3 regions of the Agrobacterium sp. GD03872 genome follow, and region 1 is predicted to be linked to each of the others. Evidence: riboswitches for the same ligand, from Rfam matches in the RefSeq annotation. Region 1 holds a riboswitch; each other region holds the start of a gene.

Region 1 (3,274 bases):
TTTGGCGAGCTGGTGCAGATCGATGGATCGCATCACTGGTGGTTCGAGAGTCGCGGACCAAAATGCGCCCTTCTCGTCTATATCGATGACGCTACCGGCAAGCTGCTACATCTGCGCTTTGCGGGATCCGAGAACACTTTCGATTATCTGCACGCGACAAAGGCCTATTTGCAGCAATGGGGTAAACCGCTGGCTTTTTATAGCGACAAGCACGGCGTGTTTCGCTCTACGCACGCTTCGGAGAAAGATCGAACCAGTGGGCTGACGCAGTTTGGACGCGCACTCTATGAGCTGAACATCGACATCATCTGCGCCAACACTCCACAGGCCAAGGGCCGGGTTGAACGGGCCAATCAGACCCTGCAGGATCGATTGGTCAAGGAGCTGCGGCTCCGCGGTATCGATACGATAGACGCTGCCAACGATTACGCGCAGGAATTCATTATCGATTTCAACGCTCGTTTCGGTAAACCACCACGTAATCCGAAAGACATGCACCGTCCCCTCGCCGCCCATGAGAACCTCGACAGTGCCATGTGCCGCAAGGAGGTCCGCACGCTCTCGCAATCCCTGACGTTGCGCTATGACAAGGTGATATTCATTCTCGATCCGACGGAACGGGCAACATCACTGGCGGGTCAAAAAGTCATCGTTTGCGATTATCCGGACGGCCGCCTGGAGATCATGCACGAGAGTTTTACGCTGCCTTATAGGACGTTCGACACGCTTCGCTCCGTTCACCGGTCGCCTGTGGTTGAGAACAAGAGACTGGATGACATGCTGTCACTCGTTGCTCAGATGCAGGAAGGTCGCGATCTAAAACGGAGCAAACGTGGTCCGCGCCGAACCGGACAGGTCAACAGCATGTTTGATATCCCGGACGGCAGCCAGAGCAATGGGTATCAAAAACGCGGACGAAAGCCCGGACGACGGACAGATTTCATGAATGATCCGGAGGTGATTGCGAGAAGGCAGAAAGCGCTTGCGCGAATGGAGGCGGCTGAATAAGGCCGCTATCGGCCCAAAGCGGACATCGCGCAGGGTCACATCCGCCTATCTGAACTGAGCCGACTGTCGGCGATTTATCTTTAACTAGCGACCGGCCAAGGCTGCGCGTGTAACAGTCGTGTGTTAATGCCGCATGCAATCCATCAGATCAGAGCTTGCGGCCGCGCTATGGATTTAACGATATAAAGATATCGTTATATGATGTTGACCGACGTCTCACCTTGCATTATGGTCGGGATGCCTAAGGTTCCCCGGTCGTTGCATGCAGCGTACTGGGGCTAAGAGGGAAGTCGGTGCTCCGTGTCATTCGGAAATGCCGACGCTGCCCCCGCAACTGTAAGCGGCGAGCCAAAGTCCACCATGTCACTGGTTTACCCCGGGAAGACGGACGGAAGCGATGAACCGTGAGCCAGGAGACCTGCCTTTGGCGAAGTAACGTCCACGGGCGGGGTGTCCCAGTGTGCCGTAGCAAAGGCTGCATCATCGCGGCCTGTCTTGCTATGCGTCCGCAGATCCATGCCCCCCACTCCATAGGGGCACTACATGTCTCAGACCTGCAGTTTCACGATCACAAGCGTACCCTTCGACGAGGATTATCGTCCTTCGGAACATACGCGCATCACCACTAATTTCGCAAACCTGGCCAGGGGCGAAAAGCGGCAGGAGAACCTGCGCAATGTCCTGCGGATGATCGATAGCCGCTTCAACGCCCTCGCGCATTGGGACAATCCCAAAGCGGACCGATACTCGGTCGAGCTGGAGATCATTTCAGTCGAAATGAGCCTGGATGTTCATGGCGAGACATTTCCTCTCATCGAGATACTGAAGACGACGATCATCGATCACAAAACCGGTGAACGTATCGACGGCATTGTGGGGAATAACTTCTCCTCCTATGTGCGCGACTACGACTTTAACGTCGTGCTGCCTGAGTATAACAAGAGCCTGCCTGCCTTCAGTATTCCGGCCGACTTCGGCGACCTGCATGGAAACCTTTTCAAGTCCTTTCTGCAGTCGGATGCCTACCGGTCGCAGTTTCGCAAGCCGCCGGTCATTTGCATCAGCGCCTCCACCAGCAAGACCTATTACCGGACCGAAAATCATCATCCGGTCATGGGCGTCGAGTACCGGCAGCATGAGTTCTCGCTCACCGATGAGTATTTCGGGAAAATGGGATTGCAGGTTCGCTATTTCATGCCCGCGGGCAGCGTTGCGCCGCTGGCCTTCTATTTTGTCGGCGACTTGCTGGGCGATTATTCCAATATCGAACTGATCGGCGTCATCAGCACGATGGAAACGTTTCAGAGGATTTATCGCCCTGAAATCTACAATGCCAACGCAGCCGCTGGGAATTTTTACCAGCCCAATCTGAAGCACCAGGACTATTCGCTGACCCGGATCATCTACGACCGCGACGAACGCAGTCGCCTGGCGGTGGATCAGGGCAAATTCACCGAAGAACACTTCATCAAGCCATACCGCGCCGCCCTTGAGCAATTCCTGGCTCAATGCGCCGCCTGATCAACACTGGAAACAGGTCATCATCATGAAGAAGCTTCTCCCCACATCGACTGCCGGCAGCCTGCCGAAACCTTCCTGGCTTGCGCAGCCCGAAAAACTGTGGTCGCCCTGGAAACTAGAGGATGAGGAACTGCTGGAGGGCAAAAGAGATGCCCTGCGCCTGTCACTGGACGATCAGCAACAAGCCGGCATCGACATCGTCAGTGATGGCGAGCAAACGCGCCAGCATTTCGTCACGACTTTCATCGAGCACCTCGATGGCGTTGATTTCGAAAAACGCGAGACCGTCAGAATTCGCGATCGCTATGATGCGAGTGTCCCGACAGTCGTCGGCACGGTCTCTCGCCAGAAGCCCGTTTTCGTCGAAGACGCCAGATTTTTGCGTCATCAGACCAAACACCCCATCAAATGGGCATTGCCGGGTCCGATGACGATAATCGATACGCTTTTTGACGACCACTATAAAAGCCGTGAAAAGCTCGCCTGGGAATTTGCCGGTATACTCAACGCGGAAGCAAGGGAACTGGAGGCTGCCGGCGTTGATATCATCCAGTTCGACGAGCCTGCCTTCAACGTTTTCTTTGACGAAGTGAATGACTGGGGCATTGCCACTCTGGAAAAGGCGATCGAAGGGCTGAAGTGCGAGACCGCCGTCCATATCTGCTACGGTTACGGCATAAAGGCAAATACGGATTGGAAAAAGACCCTCGGCTCAGAGTGGCGGCAGTATGAAGAAACTCTCCCC
Region 2 (3,274 bases), on a different contig from region 1:
CCGAATCCATCGCCGACGCAATATTGAGTGATCCGAGATTGCAGGAAATATCCTTGCCCATATGGCTATAGGACAGATCGGCGTTGAACTCGCTCGCTTCGCTGACCTGCAGGATTTCCGAGCAGAGATTGCTCATGCTGATGCGGCCGGCGACCGGATTGGCGCGGTTCACCGTGTCCTCGAACATGATGTAGGGGTAACCGCTCTCGAACTGGATTTCGGCGATCACCTGGAAGAATTCGCGCGCCTTGATCTTCTTCTTGCGGATGCGGCTATCGGCGACCATTTCATGATATTTTTCACTGACCGAAATCTCGGTCAACGGCACGCCATAGACCCGCTCCACATCATAGGGCGAGAACAGATACATATCCTCATTGTTGCGGGCGAGTTCGAAGGTGATGTCGGGGATCACCACGCCGAGCGACAGGGTCTTGATGCGGATTTTCTCGTCGGCATTTTCGCGCTTGGTATCGAGGAAGCGCATGATATCGGGGTGGTGAGCGTGCAGATAGACCGCGCCGGCACCCTGTCGCGCGCCAAGCTGGTTGGCATAGGAAAAACTGTCTTCCAGCAGCTTCATGACAGGGATGACGCCGGACGACTGGTTTTCGATCTGTTTGATCGGCGCTCCAAATTCGCGGATATTGGTCAAGGACAGCGCCACGCCGCCGCCGCGCTTGGAAAGCTGCAGGGCCGAATTGATGGAGCGGCCGATGCTTTCCATATTGTCTTCCACACGCAGCAGAAAACACGAGACCAGTTCACCACGGCTCTTTTTGCCGGCGTTGAGGAATGTCGGCGTTGCCGGCTGGAAGCGGCCTGAAATGATCTCATCGACCAGATTGCTGGCAAGCTGCTCATCGCCACGCGCAAGGGCCAGTGCCACCATGCAGACGCGATCCTCGTAACGCTCCAGATAACGTTTTCCGTCGAAGGTCTTCAGCGTGTAGGAGGTGTAATATTTGAAAGCGCCGAGAAAGGTCGGGAAGCGGAACTTCCGGGCATAGGCTTCGTCATAGAGATCGCGGACGAAGTTGAAGGAATACTGATCCAGTACCTCCTGTTCGTAATATCCCTCCGTCACCAGATAATCGAGCTTTTCCCTGAGGTTATGAAAAAAGACGGTGTTCTGGTTGACGTGCTGGAGGAAATATTGCCGGGCGGCCAGCCGATCCTTGTCGAGCTGGATCTTTCCGTTCTCGTCGTAAAGGTTCAGCATCGCGTTCAGCGCGTGGTAGTCCAGAGCCGCATCGAGCGGCTTCTGGGTTGCGGCTGCCGGCTGTTTGGCGTCCTTGCGCAGCGCGCCTGAGGTCAGCGTGTCCAAAATCGTTCCAATCCATGTTTGACATTGGCGACATCTTCCTCCGTGCCGAGAAGCTCGAAGCGATAGAGAAACGGCACCGCACATTTGCGCGAGACGATATCTCCGGCGGATGCGAAAGCTGCGCCAAAATTCGTGTTTCCCGCCGCGATGACGCCGCGAATGAGATTTCGGTTGGAGGGCTCGTTCAAGAACCGGATGACCGGCTTTGGCACGGCCCCTTTGGTGCCGCCGCCCCCATAGGTGGGGGTGACGAGCACATAGGGCTCGGACACATGGGGAACATCTTCCTCAACGCCAAGCGGCAGACGAAACAGACGCCGTCCCAGTTTCAGAAGGAAACGATGGGTGTTTTCGGAGCGGCTGGAATAATAGACGATCAGGCCCATCGCCCCGCCGCCTCAGCTGATCGAGCCGATCATATCCGGCCGGAAACCCGCCCAATGGCGCTCGCCGGCAACGACGACGGGAACCTGCATGTAACCGAGGCCACGGACATGATCGAGCGCTTCAGTATCTTCGGAGATATCGACGATCTCATAGGGGACGCCGATGCGGTCTAGCGCACGATAGGTGGCGGTGCATTGGACGCAGGCGGGCTTGCTGTAAACGGTGACGGTCATAATTTCCTCTCTCGAAGCCGGTTTCGGACACGGCTCAACATTGCCGATTGCAATCGCAATCGGACGGCGATGGTTCTGTCATTAGGGTGGGCGTGCGCGGCTTTTAGCCGCGTAAAATCACTCTCTACGCCGACGAGCGCAGCAACTCAAACAAATGCACTGGCATGACTTCACCCCGAAGCTTGTTCTGGAGGGGGCAGAAAAGGGCGAACGCAAATCATTTGCGCCATACACCTTCCTCCGGACACCCCGCCCGTGGACGTTTGCGCTCAAGGCAGGTCTCCTGACTTGCGGGTCACAACATCTATCCCGGCCTTCCCGAAGCTCTCAGCCCCAGTGACCCAAATCGGAACGATGCTCGCCGCTTACAGTTGCGGGGGCAGTTTCGGCCTTGCTCCGCCATGAAGGCGTTACGCACCGAATTCCCGTCTTAGCTCCCGACCCTTGCGAATCGGAAGAACCTCGAACACCACATATAGTATATGAGGAAATTTTCGCGTCAACGGATAGACATGGGAAAGCCGCGCCCTGTGGATCAAAAAGATTCAACACATGGTCAACAAAGGCTTAACGGCAAGTGCGCCTTGCCCCTCCAGCGCGGGAAAGCGTTAATCTATTCCCAGATATCGATACGGATATCGGCGGGGCGGGCGTTTTCGATCACCCTTTTTCCGTTGGGAAGATCGTTTTCGAAAAGTTTGGCGTGGATCGCGGCCGCATCGAGACCGTAACCCTGCCATCTGTCCCGCAGCCTCTTTTCCAGCACGTCGACGGATGGACCGACAAAGATGGTGAGGTCGAAGCTTTCGGAAAGCGTCGTCCAGGGCGCTTCATTCAGCAGAAGGTAATTGCCTTCAGCAAGGACGAAGCGTGTTTCCGGGGCGATGGCGCGGGCGGAGGCAATGGCGATTTCGCGGGAGCGGTCGAAGACCGGTACCAGAACTTCCTGCCCGCCCTTGCGGACGGCGGAGACAATATCGAGGAACCCGCGCACGTCGAATGTTTCCGGCGCACCCTTTCGCGGCAGCAGTCCGCGTTCCGCAAGAATGCCGTTATCCATATGGAAACCGTCCATCGGTAGAACAGCGGCCGTTTCGCCGCGCAGGCGCAAGGCGTCGCAAAGCGCATCCGCCAGCGTGGATTTGCCGGCCCCAGGGGGACCGGCAATGGCAATGATGAAACGGGATTTGCGCTCTGCCCGCCGAAGAACGTCTTCGACGATCGTCTCGAGTTTAAGCGTCATGCGGCAAGCGTTTCCTTCGGCGCTTCCTTGGCGCCGGTCATGAAGGCGACGGCATCCGACATGGAATAGTCCTTCGGATTGATA
Region 3 (3,274 bases), on a different contig from region 1:
CAGGCTGGCGTCGCCACCGCCATGAAGACGCTCGGCGCCGATTGTGGCACCTGCCACCAGACCTATCGTCTGAAAAAATAATCGCAGCACTTTGGAAACGCCGCTTCCCGGCGGCGTTTTCTCACGCTCGAAAGGCATCTGACGGGGTCAGGTGAGAATGGGGAGAGGGGTATGTCCTCCATCTGGACGAAACTCGTCGGCGGGGCCATCGTCGCAGCGATTGCGGGCTATGGCATATTCGCCTGGGTTACCGCGCCGGAACGCCAGGCGCCGAGCCACTGGGTCAGCCTTGGCGAACCGGATCTGGCCAATGGCGAAACGCTGTTCTGGGCGGGCGGCTGCGCAAGCTGCCACGCCGCGCCCGATGCCACGGGCGAGGCGCTGTTGACGCTTGCGGGCGGGCAGGCGCTGAAAAGCCCCTTCGGCACCTTCCATGTCCCCAATATTTCCTCCGATCCGCAGCATGGCATCGGCGGCTGGACGCTGGCGGAATTCGGCGACGCCATGACGCGCGGCGTGGGCAAGAACGGCGAGCATCTCTACCCGTCCTTTCCCTATGCCTCTTATGCCCGTATGACGCAGAAGGACATCAACGATCTCTTCGGTTATCTGAAAGCCCTGCCGGCCAGCCAGAACGATGCGCCGGATCACCAGCTGCCTTTCCCCTTCAATCTGCGCATGGTGCTGGGCGGCTGGAAATTCCTGTATTTCGACCCCTCCGCACCGCCGCGCGTCGAACTTGCCAATGCCAATGCCGAATTGCTGCGCGGCCAATATCTGGTGGAAGGGCCGGGCCATTGCGGCGAATGCCACACGCCGCGCAATGCGCTCGGCGGATTCCAGACGGATAAATGGCTGGCCGGCGGTCCCAATCCGGAAGGTGAGGGCCGTATTCCGGACATTACCCCCGCCTCGCAAAGCATAGGCAGCTGGGCGGCGGCCGATATTGCCAGCTATCTGGAAACCGGCTTCACCCCGGAATTCGACAGCGTCGGCGGCTCCATGGTCAAGGTGCAGCAGAACATGGCGCATCTGACGGCCGAAGACCGCGATGCGATTGCCGCCTATCTGAAGGCCATTCCGGCGCGGTAGGGTGCGGCGGGGGCGTGCGCGCCCATTGACTCCCGCCTCCACCCGGCGGATAACAATCCTGTGATGGTTCCTTCCGGTCGTTCCGGAAGGTGAAAAGGGAACACGATAGGGAGAAATCCTCATTCGTGGCTGCCCCCGCAACTGTGAGCGGAGAGCCTGAAACGAAGTGCCACTGGCAAGCCATTTCCCGGAAACCGAGGTTTCCAATCGGGCGAGGGCGATGCCGGGAAGGTGTTTCAGGTTTTGACCCGTAAGCCAGGAGACCTGCCATCACGGAAATGTCCATGCCGGCGGGGTGTCCGGAAGAGCGGAATGTCAGGTGGCGGGATCAATGCCTTCCTGTGTCAGTCTCGTATCCCCGTGGTGAAGTGTATCGCATGCGGTCTTGCGGCTTGTGCCGTTTGGCCGCGTCCAAAGGCGCGGGGTCGCGCCGGAGAGGGGTCACCATGTCCATCAATCAGAATACGGCAAATTCGGCCGTTTCCACAAAAACAGCCAGCTTTGCGCAATCGCTGACGGCGATCGTGCTTGGCCTGTTCGTTGTCGGTTTTGTCGGCTTTTCGCCCGTGGAAGCCGTTCACAATGCCGCGCACGACACGCGGCATGCCAATGCCTTCCCCTGCCATTGAGGGGTAACGGCATGTCATCTTTTCGCAATATCGTCTTTACCGCCGTTCTCGTCGGCATTCTCGGCGGTTTGGCCGTGTCTGCCATGCAGGCTGTCAGTACCACGCCGCTCATCCTGCAGGCGGAAACCTATGAAAGCGCCGGCGAAGCGCCCCACAGCCATGATGCGCCGGCCCCCGGTGCCGCCGTTCCCGCCCATGAGCACAATGACGAGGCCTGGGCTCCGGCCGATGGCTTCGAGCGTACCGCCTATACCGTCGCCGCCAATGTCCTGACCGCCATCGGTTATGCATTGGTGCTGACCGGCCTCATTTCGCTGCGTGGCACCAGTGGCGGCTGGCGCGAAGGCCTTCTCTGGGGCGTTGCCGGCTTTGCCGCCGTCATGCTGGCCCCGATGATCGGCCTGCCGCCGGAATTGCCGGGCAGTCCGGCAGCCGCACTTGAGGCGCGGCAGATCTGGTGGCTTGCGACGGTTGCCGCAACCGCGGGCGGCATTGCGCTGATCGCGTTCCGCCGCGAACCCTGGGCCATCGTATTGGCATTGGTGTTGATCGTTGCACCGCATGTGGTCGGCGCACCCTTGCCGCCGGAAGGCGAACATGCGCTGGCGCCGCTGCCGCTGGAGCGTCAGTTCATCGTCGCCGCGACCATCACGAGCTTCGTTTTCTGGGCGCTGCTCGGGACATTGAGCGCGTTTTTCCTGAAGCGCTTCCAGTCGGCTTGAGACTATGCAGGACGCAGCGGAGTGGAGTGAGGAACTCGATGCGCTGCGTTTTGCCGTACCTGGTCACGGCGCTTTCTGCGCCGTGCACCGTCTTGCCTTCAAGGCGGTCCTTGGGGCGACCCCGGATCGCGAGGTGGCTCTCGCCTGTTTTCATGAACACGAAGCCGCTTTTATCGCTGCGGCGCTCAGCAAGATCAAACGTGCAAATTTACCCGCCGGCCGCAGCCTGCATCTGAACAGCCGCGATATTCGCCGGGCGATTGCCGGGGAGAACGGCGATCATGCGGCGCGTGTTTGCCGCGTACTTGATCGGCGATAATCATTGCCGTTTTCACGTCCGTCATCCCGGCCCTGAGCCGGGATCCAGCCAGCCCAAGTCCTTGGGCTGAAAGGACTCTTTTCGCCGCGCAGACGCGCGTCGGCTGGATTCCGGCTCAAGGCCGGAATGACGGGGAGTAGAGGGAGCGCAAACAACCGAGACGGCTATGCCTCACCGATGCTCCGCCGCAAAAACCTGGAGTTCCGCCTCGGCTTCCGGACCAAAGAGGCCGAGGTGTTTCAGGATTTCCACAGCGAAACTGACCGGCGCGCTGCCGGCGGCGGTGACGATGCCGCCATCGCTGACCGCTTTCGGCTGGTCGCGATAAAGCGCCTCGCCGCCATAGGCAGGATAGGCCTTGTGCGATGCCAGCGAATTGCCGGTATGGGCGACGCCGTTCAGGACGCCCGTGCCGCCGAGCGCGCTTGCCGCCGCGCAGATGCCGGCCACCAGCCGGTCCCTGTCGCGAAACCGGTGCACCAGCCCGCCAAGATCGACAGCGGTTCCCTTTT

The links. A riboswitch is a leader RNA that binds a small molecule or an ion and turns the genes downstream of it on or off. The one in region 1 is predicted to bind cobalamin.
Region 2: another riboswitch for cobalamin. It lies ahead of nrdH (glutaredoxin-like protein NrdH); the one in region 1 lies ahead of N5D22_RS11880 (DUF1852 domain-containing protein).
Region 3: another riboswitch for cobalamin. It lies ahead of N5D22_RS25440 (CbtB domain-containing protein); the one in region 1 lies ahead of N5D22_RS11880 (DUF1852 domain-containing protein).

Annotation. Positions count from the first base shown of each region.
Region 1 is NZ_JAOCCY010000004.1:176,071-179,344, forward strand. Features, by position in the region: partial or broken gene N5D22_RS11875 (ISNCY family transposase) at 1-1,008, shown strand, start outside; cobalamin riboswitch at 1,236-1,449, shown strand; gene N5D22_RS11880 (DUF1852 domain-containing protein) at 1,552-2,529, shown strand; gene N5D22_RS11885 (methionine synthase) at 2,555-3,274, shown strand, end outside.
Region 2 is NZ_JAOCCY010000002.1:14,776-18,049, reverse strand. Features, by position in the region: gene nrdE (class 1b ribonucleoside-diphosphate reductase subunit alpha) at 1-1,327, opposite strand, end outside; gene nrdI (class Ib ribonucleoside-diphosphate reductase assembly flavoprotein NrdI) at 1,315-1,713, opposite strand; gene nrdH (glutaredoxin-like protein NrdH) at 1,726-1,947, opposite strand; cobalamin riboswitch at 2,203-2,427, opposite strand; gene N5D22_RS04000 (nucleoside triphosphate hydrolase) at 2,561-3,190, opposite strand; gene N5D22_RS03995 (ATP-binding cassette domain-containing protein) at 3,187-3,274, opposite strand, start outside.
Region 3 is NZ_JAOCCY010000023.1:49,101-52,374, forward strand. Features, by position in the region: gene N5D22_RS25430 (cytochrome c) at 1-81, shown strand, start outside; gene N5D22_RS25435 (cytochrome c) at 172-1,092, shown strand; cobalamin riboswitch at 1,140-1,379, shown strand; gene N5D22_RS25440 (CbtB domain-containing protein) at 1,539-1,721, shown strand; gene N5D22_RS25445 (CbtA family protein) at 1,733-2,443, shown strand; gene N5D22_RS25450 (hypothetical protein) at 2,448-2,762, shown strand; gene N5D22_RS25455 (glutamine amidotransferase) at 2,934-3,274, opposite strand, start outside.